Anatilimnocola aggregata: one gene and its partner. The protein of the gene in region 1 binds, or shares a complex with, the protein of each later gene. Links are inferred from orthologs where the notes say so. Each region holds a gene or a part of one and is shown in the gene's direction. Other genes may lie near its edges. The genes, in order: smc and ETAA8_RS29790.

The links.
Region 2: the proteins of smc (region 1) and ETAA8_RS29790 are in contact, whole or in part, in a crystal structure (PDB 3ZGX), measured with the Bacillus subtilis proteins. The link is inferred for Anatilimnocola aggregata from one-to-one orthologs.

What each region holds. Positions count from the first base shown.
Region 1 is NZ_CP036274.1:5,493,697-5,501,430, forward strand. What follows is about bases 1,445-5,760. They hold smc (chromosome segregation protein SMC), read left to right. Parts: upstream 1,445-1,843; coding sequence 1,844-5,560; downstream 5,561-5,760. Other genes in these bases: ETAA8_RS20520 (flagellar basal body P-ring protein FlgI), read left to right, coding at 1,445-1,801; ETAA8_RS20530 (Uma2 family endonuclease), read left to right, coding at 5,601-5,760. Outside these bases: more of ETAA8_RS20520, read left to right, coding at 1-1,444; more of ETAA8_RS20530, read left to right, coding at 5,761-6,278; ETAA8_RS20535 (hypothetical protein), read right to left, coding at 6,291-7,253; ETAA8_RS20540 (hypothetical protein), read right to left, coding at 7,253-7,734. UniProt on the Bacillus subtilis protein: Required for chromosome condensation and partitioning.
Region 2 is NZ_CP036274.1:7,825,281-7,831,670, reverse strand. The notes cover bases 1,758-4,729. They hold ETAA8_RS29790 (segregation and condensation protein A), read left to right. Parts: upstream 1,758-2,830; coding sequence 2,831-3,628; downstream 3,629-4,729. Other genes in these bases: ETAA8_RS29785 (SAM-dependent methyltransferase), read right to left, coding at 3,653-4,729; ETAA8_RS29795 (type II secretion system protein), read left to right, coding at 2,458-2,745; hpnH (adenosyl-hopene transferase HpnH), read left to right, coding at 1,758-2,397. Also shown: ETAA8_RS29805 (terpene cyclase/mutase family protein), read left to right, coding at 1-1,121; more of hpnH, read left to right, coding at 1,279-1,757; more of ETAA8_RS29785, read right to left, coding at 4,730-4,945; ETAA8_RS29780 (DUF1365 domain-containing protein), read right to left, coding at 4,921-5,706; ETAA8_RS29775 (NAD(P)/FAD-dependent oxidoreductase), read right to left, coding at 5,652-6,390. UniProt on the Bacillus subtilis protein: Participates in chromosomal partition during cell division. May act via the formation of a condensin-like complex containing Smc and ScpB that pull DNA away from mid-cell into both cell halves.

The sequences.
Region 1 (7,734 bases):
CAATCCGCTCTTTCGTGGTCAATCGCCCGAAGTGGATTTGCCGGTTGAAGAAATCAAAGAGCGCAAGCTTGTTGGCGACTTCACGCGCCCTTGGGGCTTGAACTGGATCAAGGTCGAATCGGTCGCTCTCGTTACCGGGCTCGATAACACCGGCAGCGATCCACCTCCTTCCGAACAACGGCGACTGCTGATTGCCGAAATGCAATCGCACGAAGTGCCGAACGCCGACAAAATTCTGGCTTCGCCCGCGACGTCGATGGTCATCGTCCGGGGCTATTTGCCACCCGGTGTGCAAAAAGGCGATGCCTTCGATATTGAAGTCCGCACGCCCAAGAACAGTGAGACCACCAGCTTGTATGGCGGTTGGCTGATGCAGACTCGCCTGCGCCGTATGGAAGTCCTGGGGGGCGTGATTCGCACCGGCGATGTCGATGGTATCGGTCGCGGCAACGTGCTCATTAACGGTGTGATCACTGGCGAAAACGACAAGGTGAGCAAAGCGCGCGGGCGCGTGCTCGGTGGCGGTCTGGCCCTCGAATCGCGGCCTCTCGGGCTGATGCTCAGGCGCGAAGACGCTTCGATTCGCATTAGCACGCTGATTGGCAAAGCGATCAACACGCGCTTCAACACGATGGATCACGGGCAGAAGAAAGGTGTCGCCAAGCCGATGCGCGACAATTTCCTTGAGCTCGTTGTTTCGTCGCGATACAAGCACAATTTGGGGCGTTACCTGCGCGTTGTCCGCAATATCGTGTTGCAAGAGTCGGCGCTCGAAAAAACCGAACGGTTGCAAACTCTGGGTCGTAAAATCCAAGAACCCTCAGCAGCACCGCTGGCAGCCCTGCAGTTAGAAGCCATCGGTCGCGAAGGTGTCGATACGCTGAAGGCCGGCCTGACGAACAGCGATCCGGAAGTTCGCTTTTACGCCGCTGAGGCACTGGCTTATCTGGATGAAGCCGATGCCGCCGCGCCATTGGAACTGGCCGCGCGCGAATCGTCGGCCTTCCGCTGGCACGCACTGACCGCGCTGGCCTCGATGAATCAGCCCACCGCGTACGACGCGCTGAGCAATTTGCTTCACGCGCCAAGCATGGAAACCCGCTACGGTGCCTTCCGCGCGCTCCGGTTGTATAACGCGGCCGACCCAGCGACGAAGGGGGAACTGCTCGAAGGGAAGTTCTACTATCACCTGGTGAGCACGACCGCTGAACCACTCGTCCACGTAACCCGCAGCAAACATCCGGAAGTGGTCCTCTTCGGTCATGAGCAGGCAATCAAGCCGCCGCAGTTTCTCAATTGCGGAAAGGCGATTCTCGTGAAGGGGCAGGCAGACGGTCAGATTAAGGTTTGCTGTTTCAAGCCATCGCTTCCGACTGGCGAAAGTCAGGATGTGACGGAATATTGCCCGCCGCTGCTCGATCAGTTGATTCGGACTGTCGTGCGCATGGGTGCCAGCTATGCCGACGTCGTTTCGATGCTCAAGGAAGCGCAAAAGCAGAATCTGCTGACTGCCCGGTTCGCTGTCGAGGCGCTCCCCGAGCCAGGCCGCAAGTATTATCGCGATGCCCACGACCCCACCGACCAGCCGCCAGCCGAAATGGTGGCCGAAGGGGATGAAACGGCAACTTCGGTCAGCAATACGGGCGTCGCGACGCCGGAACCGGAGCTCTATATCGACCGGCTGAGCCAGGACACCGAAAGCGACCGTGAGGAGTCCGTCGACCAAACGTACATTGCGCCGGAATATCTCAAGAAACAACCCGGCGTTTTGGATAAACTGAATCCATTCTCGGGCAAGTAGTTGCCCGCCCGCTCGTAACCCGTTTGTCGTGTTCGTCATCCCATGCTCAAAGCGTTGGAAGTATTCGGCTTCAAAAGTTTCGCCGATCGTACGCGCTTCGAGTTTCCCCAGGGGATTACGGTGGTTGTCGGGCCGAATGGCTCGGGCAAGTCGAATGTTGTCGATGCCGTCAAATGGGTTCTCGGCGAACAATCGGCCAAGAGCTTGCGCGGCAAGGACATGGCCGACGTCATCTTCAAAGGCTCTGGCGGGGCCACAGGGCGTCGTCCGCTCAACACGGCCGAAGCGACGCTGATCTTCGACAACACCGAGCGGCGTCTGCCGATCGATGCGCCCGAGGTGCATATCACGCGGCGAGTGTTTCGGGGCGGCGAAGGCGAGTATCTCATCAATCGCCAGCCCGCGCGGCTCAAAGACATCAAGGACATGTTTCGCGGTACCGGCGTGGGTGCCGATGCGTATAGCATTATCGAGCAAGGCCGCGTCGATAAGTTGCTCAATGCGTCGTCGAAAGATCGCCGCGCGATCTTCGAAGAAGCGGCTGGCATCAGTCGTTTCAAAGCCAAAAAGGTGGAAGCTCAGCGACGGCTGGAGCGGGTCGATCAGAATCTGCTCCGCCTGACCGATATTGTCGAAGAAGTCGAAAACCGCCTGAAGACCGTGCGGAATCAGGCCGTCAAAGCCCGCCGCTATCGCGAACACACCGAGCGCTTGCAGCAGTTGCGTACGCAAGTCGCCATGACCGACTGGCGGCGACTCACGGAAAAGCTGCGGGGCATCGAGCAGGATATCTTCGAGCGGCGTGAGCAATCGGAGACTGCTGCTGCCACGGCCGAACGACTTGAAGCTTCAATTCTGGAGTGCGACACTTCGCTAGCCGTTCGCACCGAAGAGATGCGGGCCGCGGATAATCGACTGGCCGCCAATCGAGAACAGATCTCGCTGCAAGAAGCGACCATTCGCGATCAGCGCGCTCGGAGTCAGGAACTGGCAGACGAAGCGGAGCAACATCGCCGCAATCTGGCCGCCATGCAGGAGCGAGCGGGCGACCTGGTCGAACGGCTGAAGCAGACCGAGGCCGAGTTTCATGCCGCGGAACTCAGCCATGCCGTGGTCGAAGAGCAGGCGACGACGCACGAGCAGCAAGCCGCCACACTAGCCGATTCGCACCGCCAGTTACACGAGCAAACCGAAGCTGCCCGCCGCGACTATTTGAGTCACGTGCAGTCTGCGGCCACGGTTCAAACCCAACTCAGCGGCCGGCAAACGACCTGGCAACAAGCGGCGACCCAAATCGACCTGCTCGCGCGACAGACCGAAGACTTGCTCGCTGCAGCTCAGTTGCTCGATGTGGAACTCGAGCAAGTGCGCCTTCGCGAACAGGCTTTTCAGCAAGAGCTAGATACCCAGCATCGTCAGTTGGAGGCGGCCCAGCTTGAATTGGCCGACAATCGTCGACTGCATACATCGCGGACGCACGATGTCGCTCAACTCGTCGGCCGACATCACGCCACCGAAGATCGTATTTCGGTACTCGAAGAGCTCGAGCGGAACTTCGAAGGTTTCGGTAGCGGCGTGCGCGAGATTCTGGATGCGGCCGTGGATGCCACCGCAGCGCCCTGGGCGAAGGTGAAGGGGATCGTCGCCGACTTGATTCAAACCGAACTACAGCACGCCACCGTCATTGACGCCGCCCTCGGTGAATCTGCTCAGCATGTGGTGCTGGAGTGTTCGAGCGAACAGGCCGCCGCAGTGCTGAAGCGAGCTCAGCAGGCTTCCAGCCGTGTAACGTTGCAGTTCACGAGCGAAGGAACTGATGCTGCGCCTTTGGCGAAGCATGCTTGGGAAACGGATCCAGCGATTCTCTCGCGACTCGATCGCTTGGTGACTTTTCCCCCAGCAGCCAAAGACCTGGCCGAACGGCTACTGGGGCAGACTTGGCTGGTGAAGAGTTTGGCCGATGCATTGCGCCTGGCCGCAATGGCCGCCCCTCATTGCCGATTTGTGACTAGCGATGGTGAAATTGCTGCCGCCGATGGAACGGTGACAGCTGGTGCACGACAGGCGGCGGCGAGCCTTGTTTCTCGTCGCAGTCAACTGCGTCACCTCAAAGACGACCTGTTGGTAATTCACGAGCAGATCACCAACGCCCAGCGCGAAACCGATCATCTGCGCGGCCTGGTCGAACTGCAGGACGAAGATGTCCGCAAGCTGGTGCTTGCCCGCTCAAACGCCAATGAGGGGCTGGCTGCCGAGCGCCAACGACTGGGGCAGTTGCAAGAGAGACTCGAACAGAATGAGCGCGAGCGCCAACAGGGAACCGCGCAGCGTAGCGAGTTAGTCGCGCAGCAAACACAATTGCAAAGCGAGATCGCCGCGTTTGAGAAACAACTCGCCACGCACAAGTCGGCCATCGACGCTTACCAACAAACGGGCGAAGCTCAGCAACAACAGCTGCTGCGACTCGAACTCGACCGACAAGAAGCGTCTCGCCTGGCAACGGCTGCTCGCGTTGCCTTGGCTCGCAGCGAACAGAGATTGGAAGGCTTAAAGCACCGGTTGACGCAATTCGTCGACGATCAGGCTGAACGTGAACGGGCCGTCGCGCAAGTCGAACAACAGCTGCAGTCGTGTACCAGCCGGCATCAGGCCGCCGAGCAGACGATTGTCTCGGTGACCGCTGCCGTGGGCACGCTGTATGACCAAAAGCAACTGCTCGAAGCCGACGCTGTCAAGCTGCGTGAAGCGCAGGCTGCCGCTCAATCGCAGCGACAACAACAGGCTGAAGAGTTGCAAAGCCTGCGCAAGGATGTGCGCAAGCTGGAAGAACAGTTACATCAATTGGAGTTGGGTGCCACGCAAGTCGGGCAGGAACGGACAACGCTCGCCGACCGGATGCGCGAGGACTACAACATCGACTTGTCCGGTGCAGACCAGGAGACTTCGGCCGAAGAAGAACTGGCCCGCGTGGAAGTCGAAGCCGAAATCGAATCGCTCCGCCGCAAGATTAATCAGATCGGAGCCGTGAATCTCGACGCGCTCGATGAACTCGACGATCTCGAATCTCGCTTCGGCACACTTTCTGGCCAGCATAAGGATTTGACCGAGGCCAAGCAGGCTTTGGAGCGGATCATCGTCAAGATCAACGCCGATAGCCGACGACTGTTCCTCGATACGCTCGAAGCAATCCGCGTCAATTTCCAGGCGCTCTATCGCAAGGCCTTCGGCGGCGGCAAGGCAGACATCATCCTGGAAGAAGGGGTTGATGTGCTGGAATGCGGCGTCGAGATTATCGCGACTCCGCCAGGCAAACCTTCGTTCAACAATTCGTTACTCTCGGGCGGCGAAAAGGCCCTCACGGCGGTCTCGTTGCTGCTGGCAATCTTTCAGTTTCGCCCCAGCCCGTTCTGCATTCTCGACGAAGTCGACGCGCCCTTCGACGAAGCGAACATCGGCCGGTTCATCGACGTGCTTAAGGACTTTCTCGGCTGGACGCGATTTGTCGTCGTTACGCACAGCAAGAAAACGATGACTGCTGGCAACACGCTTTACGGCGTGACGATGCAAGAATCCGGCGTTTCGAAACGTGTCTCTGTCCGCTTTGAAGACGTCAGCGAGGATGGCGAAATTCGCCGCGAAGCCATCGAACGCTCTGCCGCTCAAGAGCGTGCCTCCCGCGCTGCCATTGCTGCCGAAGCTGCTGCCGACGACGAACTCGATGCCGACAATCTGCCCGCTGCAGAAGAAGATGCGGCGTAGGTTGCTTCGTGCCGGGCAGTTCTGCAACTAGAGCTTCGTTTTGTTACTGCGTACAATAGAGGCAGTAGGTTTAGAACACAAACGAGTCTTTGCTATGTCACTTTTGGTATCGACCGACACCTCGCTTGAGCCGCTGATGCCGCCATATCCGGTGCAGCGTTTCACGGTAGAGCAGTACCTTGAGATTGCCGCCGCAGAAGTCCTTGGTGACGAACGAGTGGAGCTCCTCGAAGGTTGGATCGTTCCCAAAATGGTCAGAAACTCGTTGCACGATGGAACGGTCGACTTAATCGAGCAACTCCTCCATAAGTTGCTGGCCGACGGGTGGTATGCCCGCAGTCAGAAGGCACTCGTCTCAGAGGACAGCGTTCCTGAACCCGACGTCGCCATTGTTCGGGGCACACCGCGGGACTATTTTTCAAAGCACCCGCAAGGATCGGACGTTGCAGTGGCCATTGAGGTCGCCGTTTCTTCGATCAATCGTGATCGTCGCAAAGCGAGTATCTATGCACGAGCTGGCGTAGCGGCGTATTGGATTGTGAATCTGCAAGATCGATGTGTGGAAGTATTCGATTCTCTTCTCTCGAACGATGGCAAGGCACAATACAGTCGGCAACGAGTGCTGAAAGATGAAGAGCGGCTCGAAATTACACTCGACGGAAGAGAATGCAGCCTTACTTGCAACCAAGTTTTGCCTGAGCCTGTATCCGGTTCTTAAATGGTCCAACAACTACTTACCCGCTGACGACCGCGACAATTTCGCCAGTTGCACCAGAATGTGTTCGAGGCGGGTGAAGTAATCGGCTTCAGCGATATTCGCCTTGCTCGCCCGCAATTCAGCCAATTCCTTTTCCAGCAGCTCGCGCTGCCTGCGAATCTCGGCGGGAATGGCTTGTTCTTTCTCACTGCGGACCAGCACGAACTGGCTCGCGAGAGAGCCATCGACAGGCGCGCCGGCCTTCGTCTGTTTGACGACTCGCAGGCCTTGGAACCAGTCAGCGGGGGTGCCCAACCGATCGCCATTGTCATCGAGCAGCGCGTGCTCGGTCGCTAAGCGCGCTTCGCGCGCGTAGAACTCTCGCAGCTTGGCACTCGCGGCCAGGTAAGCCTCGAGCAGCGACGTCTGTTCATCCTTGTCGAGATCAGCTGCTGGGTCAGCAATGCTGGTGGAGAGAAACTCGCCAAAACGGGCGAAGTTATATTCGTGGCCGCTCTTGGTGGCGGTGATCACGACGCGCTGCGGAGCCGATAGCTCCGCCAAAAACGGGCCGCTGCACGACGAGCAATCGACCACAGCCACCGGCCCGGTCAGCGGTTTGAGCATCTCCTTGAGTTCAGTGGTGCTTAGATCGGGGCCACGCAGATTGAACCGTGCCGTCTTGCCATCGAAGGTGCCATGACCAATCAAGGCGAGCCAGATGGGGCCCACAGGCGACTTGGCAGCTAGCTCCTCCAGAGTTTGTTTCAACCGCTCGCGATCTGTGGTCTCGCCCGCGGAATCTAATCCAATCACGGTGCTGTGCAACTTGCCGCTCTTGCCAGCCGACGTCCACCGCTGGGCCCATTCACGAAAGGGCTGTTCGAATTCCTCTCCGCCGCTGGCACCCACAACGACGATCAACTGCTGGTCTTGGGCCAGAGTCACATTCGTGCCGACCAAGAACAGCAGCAACGTGAACAGTGCAATACGCATCAGGCCAGTCCCTTCCAGCGGCGCAGGCCCCATTCACCCACGAGACAACCGAGCGCGACGGCCAGCACGCCCCACTGATGCCAAAGCGGATAGGTCCAGGTTTCGACATGCGGGATCTTGCGATTCGGCAAGCTGGCGACGAATGATGACAGGCCGCTGAGCGACACGACTTCGCCGCCACTTTCCGCCGCCAAACGCTGAAGCAACGGTAAGTTGCCGGCCAGTTCACGAAACTCGTCGGTTTCTGGTTCCACGCTCCAGCCGGTTTCTCGCCGACCGACTTCGCTCCCATCGGGAGCCGTCACCGTGATCGTGGCCCGATATGCACCAGCAATCCGCGGTACAAACTGCGCGCGATACTCGCCCGCGGTCTGTTCACTGCTTTCGGCTACAATCTTCAAGTCACGCTCATCGGGAGTCTTGATGGAGATTGCCACCTGTGCATTGTCGAGCGCCAGGAACTTGGGATCGCGAGCTCGCA
Region 2 (6,390 bases), 2.3 Mb from region 1 along the record:
AGCCCTGCTTGTCTCCCGTGTGGGATACGGCCATCACCGTGCGCGCGCTGGCTGCCAGTGGTGTGACGATTGACGACCAATCCTTGATCGCCGCCATCGATTGGCTGCTCGAGAAGGAAGTGACCCGTCCCGGCGATTGGGCCGCCAATGTGAACGCTGCACCAGCTGGTTGGTTCTTCGAGCATCACAACGATTTTTATCCCGATATCGACGACACCGTGATGGTGATGATCGCCGTCAAAGAACTGCTGATTGCTTCGGAATCTTCTGCAGCTGCGAAACCAGTCAATCGAGAGTTGCAACATCCGCGCAGCAGCAGCGATATGCAAATCGACGAAGCCGATGCTCGTCGTCGGTGGGCCATTGGTGCTTGCGAACGCGCCCGGCGCTGGGTTCTGGCCATGCAGAACAAAGATGGTGGCTGGGGCGCGTTCGACAAAGACAACGACAGCGAATTTCTTTGCCGCGTGCCGTTTGCCGATCACAACGCCATGATCGATCCCAGTACGCCGGACCTGACGGGCCGCGTGCTGGAAGCGCTGGCGCATTGGGGTGCGAAACGTGGCCAGCCTGCCGTTGACCGCGCTTTGCAATACCTGCGCGAAACGCAAGAGAGCGACGGCAGCTGGTTTGGCCGCTGGGGTGTGAACTACATCTATGGCACTTGGCAAGTGCTCGTCGGACTGAATGCCATCGATATCGCCAAGGACGATCCGCTCATGCAGCGGGCAGCGAATTGGCTGTTGACTCATCAGCAAGCTTCGGGTGCTTGGGGTGAATCGGCAGATACTTACGAAAAGCCGCACCTGCGCGGGCAAGGTCCGGCCACTGCTTCGCAAACTGCCTGGGCATTGCTCGGCTTGCTGGCGGCGGGACTCGCCGAACATCCCGCTGTCGAACGAGGCGTGCAATGGCTCGTCGATCAACAGCAAGAAGACGGCACCTGGGCCGAAACCGAGTTCACCGGCACCGGTTTCCCGCGAGTGTTCTACTTAAAGTACCACGCCTACCCGATTTACTTCCCGCTGTTGGCCTTGGCGACCTACGCCAATGCCCGCGGCCAGGAGCTACCGAAGCCCCAGCGCGAATCCGTCTCGCCGCGGTTACGAGTGGTGGGATAGCTACCCGATCGCTCGGGAGGGCGAGGCTCCCGCCGAGCCGAACGGTGGAGCATTAGCACAGACAGCCATTGCAAATCCAAACGGGCGGCTCAGCAGGAGCTTCGCCCTCCCAAAAACGACCCTCGCTGACGCGTCGGGCTACCTAAAAGAGAGAATCATGTCGGTACCCATCAGCCAAATGTGGACGGTCGCCAGTTATGTGCTGGGCAAGAAGCTGGCCGGCATCAATCGCTATCCACTGGTGCTGATGCTGGAGCCGCTGTTTCGTTGCAACCTGGCCTGCGCTGGGTGCGGCAAGATTCAGTTCCCGGCTGAGATTCTGCGGCAGAATCTCTCACCCGAGAAATGCCTGCACGCCGCCGACGAATGCGGCGCGCCGATCGTTTCAATTCCTGGCGGTGAACCTTTGATGCATCCGCAGATCGACGAAATCGTCGCGGGGCTCGTGCAGCGCAAGAAGTATGTCTATCTCTGCACGAACGCGCTCAAGCTGGAAGCAGCGCTGCCCAAGTTCAAACCGAGCAAATACCTGGCGTTTTCGGTACACATGGACGGGCCCAAAGAAGAACACGATCAGGCCGTCTGCCGCGAAGGCGTTTATGATATCGCGGTCGCGGCGATCAAAGCGGCCCGTGCCAAAGGCTTTCGCGTTACCACCAATAGCACACTCTTCGATGGTGCCAATCCCGAACGGATGCGCGGCTTCTTCGACGACATGATGCGGCTTGGCGTCGAAGGGATGATGGTCTCACCGGGCTATAGCTACGAAAAGGCTCCCGATCAGAATCACTTTCTCAAACGACAACAAACTACGAACCTTTTTCAACGACTGCTCAATCGCGCGCCGCGGCGTTGGCAGTTCAATCAAACGCCGCTGTTCCTCGAATTCCTGCAAGGCAAGTTCGATCTTGAATGCACGCCGTGGGGCAGCCCAACGTACAACGTCTTTGGCTGGCAAAAGCCTTGCTACTTGCTTAACGAAGGCTACGTGCAGACCTTCAAAGAGTTGATGGAACTGACTGCCTGGGATAAGTACGGGCAAAAGAGCGGAAATAGCCGCTGCCAGGATTGCATGGTCCACTGTGGTCACGAACCGAGCGCCGTCGCCGCCACCTTCGGCACACTCAAGGGCTTCCTGCATACTGCCAAGGTGAGCCTGTTTGGTTCGTCGACGAACCTCGACCAACCTGCCCTGGCACTTGCTTCCGCGGGCAAAGTTCCGCCGCCGCACGTTGGCAAATCTCGGAGCGGTTCGCTGCTGAAGATTGGGAAGTAGGCGGGTTGTCATTGAAATTGAGCCAATCCTTCGACCGGAATGAATCGCCACGTGGTCGAAATGAGAGACGATAATTCCCAGGTATCAACTGGCAGCACGAAGCCGGCCACCAATCGCCTGGTTTGGGTGCTGGTTGGCTTGTCTCTGGTTTGCTTGCTGCTGGCCGTCAGTCTGTTTCTCTGCGTGTTGCCCATTGCGCTGCAGTCTGTCCGCGAATCAGTTCGTCGCAATCAAGTGCAACAAAACATGCAGCAACTGAAGGCAGCGATTGAAGCATACGAAGCTCGTCAGCTTGAATCACCATTGTCCCCAGAGCGAAAAAAGACAGAGAAGTCCTTCACTGATTAACTTCCCCGCGCCTCGCCGCTCAGCGCGATTCCTGGGATACTGCAAATAATCGCTGACGTGACCAGTCACTTGGAATAAATAAGTAATGGATTTTCGCGTCGACCTAACGACCTTTCGCGGGCCGCTCGATCTGCTGTTGTACCTGGTACGCAAGCAGGAGGTCGATCTGGCCGATCTGCCGATTGCGCTCATCACCGAGCAATATCTGCAGTACCTCGAATTGCTCGAACACCTCGATGTGAACAGCGTCGCCGATTTTTTGGAGATGGCCAGCACGCTGATTGAGATCAAGTCGCGGGAAGTGCTGCCGCACGGTGGCGAAGAGGTCGAGACGTTCGACGACCCGCGCGAAAACCTCGTGCAAAAGTTGCTGGAGTACAAGCAGATCAAAGACGCCGCCAGTATGCTCGAAGAGCGCGGTCGCGATTGGCAGCGGCACGTTTCGCGCCTGGCCAGCGACCTGCCACCGCGCGAAATTGCTCCCGCCGATCAACCAATCCACGAAGTGGAACTGTGGGATCTGGTGAGTGCGATGGGACGCATCTTGCGGGAGAAAAAGGCCGTCAAACAGGCGACAATCACGTACGACGAAACGCCGATCCAGGTCTACATGAAGCGGATTCACGAAAAGCTGACCAGCCAGCAGCGGGCGGCGTTCAGCGAGATGTTCGCGCCGGGCATGCACAAGTCAGCGATGATCGGCGTGTTCCTCGCCGTGCTGGAACTCGTGCGGCATCACAGCGTGCGGGCGGAACAGAATGATCTGCACGGCGAAATCTGGATTGTGCCCGATGCCGAGTTCGATCCCGCGAAAGAGATCGTCGCCATCGATAACTACGATGCGCGGCCCATCTCAGACGATATGCCGGTCCAAGGACGGTAATTTCAGCAAGCCTGCAGTCGCGGGCTACATCTTCTGCAGCTTCATCTGCACCAGCCCGAGTTGCTGTTCGCGAAAGCCTCCTTCGCAATAGCTGAAGTAGAAGTCCCACATCCGCCGAAATGAGATCGGCAATCCGAGTTGAGCCAACTTTTCGTCAGCTGCGTGAAAGTTTGACCGCCAGGCTGCCAGCGTGCGCGCGTAGTGCTGCGGCAGATTATCAAGTTGCTGTAGCTTGAGATCGGTGTGCTCAGAAATCGCTTGCAGCATGGGCGAGACCGCGGGCAAGTGTCCGCCGGGAAAAATGTACTTCTGAATGAAATCGACCGAACGGCAATAGTCTTTGTATAAGTCGTCGGCAATCGTGATTCCTTGCAGCACCAACAGACCGCCGGGCTTCAGCAGGCGCGAGCAAGTTCGAAAGTACTCGTCGAGAAATTGCGGACCAACGGCTTCGATCATTTCGACCGATACCAGCTTGTCGTATTCACCGGTCAGTGCCCGGTAATCTTGCTGAAGCAACGTGATCCGGCTCGCTAGTCCGGCCTGCTCCACTCGCTCGCGCACGCAATTTGCCTGCTCGCGCGAGATAGTCGTCCCCGTGACGTGGCAGCCATAATTCCGGGCTGCATGAAGCGCGAGGCCGCCCCACCCGCAACCAATTTCTAGCACGCGATCTCCGGGCTGAAGTTGCAGCTTTTGGCACAAGCGGTCGAATTTCGCGATTTGCGCTTCGGCCAGCGTGGCTTGCGGAGATTCAAAGACCGCGCTCGAGTAAGCCAGCGATTCATCGAGCCACAGCGAATAGAAATCGTTCCCCAAATCGTAGTGGGCCGCGATGTTCTGCTTGCTTCCTTGCTCGTTATTCCGCCGCAACCAATGCCCCCAACGCAGCCAAGGCTGCAACAGCCATTTTCCGCAGCGTTCGAGCGCGCCCGTGACGCGCGCGTTGCGAATCATCAGCCGCACAACGGCGGGCAGGTCGTTGGTCGACCACTCACCGGCCATGTACGATTCGGCTGCGCCAATGCTTCCTCCCAAGGCCACACGGCTGTAAAGCGCCGGATCATGCACCGTGATCTCAGCTGCCACGCCATCGGCCGAAGGCGTGCCAAAGGTCGTCGATTCCAGCGCATCGGTGAGCGTGAGCACGCCTTGGTCTAAACTGACCAGCGAACGATGGACGGCAGAACGCCACGCACGGGTCTGCCAGTTCCAATGACTGGCAGTCGCCTTTCTTTGGTTTGCAGGTTTGCTGTCACTAACTTCATCGGCAGGTGTTGCCAGGCGGGGCATTACAAGCCCTGCGTCGTCGGACATGGTTGCGATTCCTTGGGGTGCGAATAGACCGGCAGTTGTTTGCGCCACAGCCAAAAAGCCTGGTAATAAATGGCAGCGACCACTTTGGCCGACATCCAGCCTTGGCGAATCATCGCGGCGGCTAGCGACGCGCGCGTCAGTTCGCGACGGCGCATCGACTGCACTGCCGTCAGTATTGGCTGGTCGTCAAGTTCCGCCCGCAGAGAAACTTTCAACTGCTCGCCTGGCGGCTGAATCAACCAGCGATATTGCTGCTGCATGCTCAAGAAAGGCGAAACATGAAATTGCTTCTCGTGCCGGAAGCGACCGAACTCAGTCGATGTCTGATTTCCCGACCACAACACATACCAGTGCCGTTCGCGCCACGGGATGTTACTCACCTCGGCAACCACGCACTGCAGCTCTTCGCGCGGATCGAAGCAGTAGTAAAGATTCAACGGGCTGAAGTAGTAGCCGAAAAAACGCAAGTGCGTGAGGAGCCGAATCGGGCCGGTGATGTGCAGTCCCGTCCGCTCCCGAACCAAATCGCTCACCGCTGTCTTGAGAGTTACCTCGTTCGAGCCTGCTTCCCCAACGGGATGGTCGGCCAAGCAGAAGCTGGCCGTGGCCAGGTGCGTTTCGCGCGCGAAGATGCCAGCCGCGGCGAGGGCGGGAATTTCGTCCAGGTCCAAGTACAGCATGAATTGCCTGTATTGGAACTGGTGGATCACCGGGCGGTCGCGACGGTGCCAGACCGTTCCTTCGTACAGACTGCTGTGCATGCTTCGAGCGTGACTCCAAATTCGCGGGCGACAGCGAGCGCGCTGCGCACGCCATCTTCATGAAAACCGTGGCCCCAATACGCGCCGCAAAACCAGGTTCGCCGTGGGCCATTGATTTCGGCCCAGCGAGATTGCGCAATAGCGCTGGCGCGACTGAACACCGGATGCTGAAATTGCATTCGGCGCAATACCTTCGCCGGCGCAATCTCATACGGAGTGTTGAGCGTGGCCAGAATGGGCGTTGGCGAGTTCACCCGCTGCAAGCGCGAGAGGTCGTAGGTTACCGCAACGTTGCCAGTCTCCTGCTCGTCCGTTACTCGCGGAGTGAGATAGTTCCAACTGGCCCAGGCACGCTGGGAACGCGGCAAGATCGAAGTATCGGTATGGACGATCACTTCGTTTTGCTGGTAGGGGATCGCGGCGAGAATCTCACGCTCGGTGGCCGTAGCATCGGCAAGCAGTCGTAACGCTTGATCGGAGTGGCAACCGAGCACCACATGGTCGAAGTGGCGGGGATCGGCCCCCATCGCCGAGACCCAGACGCCGTCCGCTGTCCGAGTGATTTGGCGAATGGGCGCGCTGAGTTGAATCTCTGGAATGTCGGCTGCCAAGCGCAACGCATACCGCCGCGCGCCGCCGGGAATCGTGCGCCAGACCGGGCGATCGCGAATCTGCAGTAGCCCG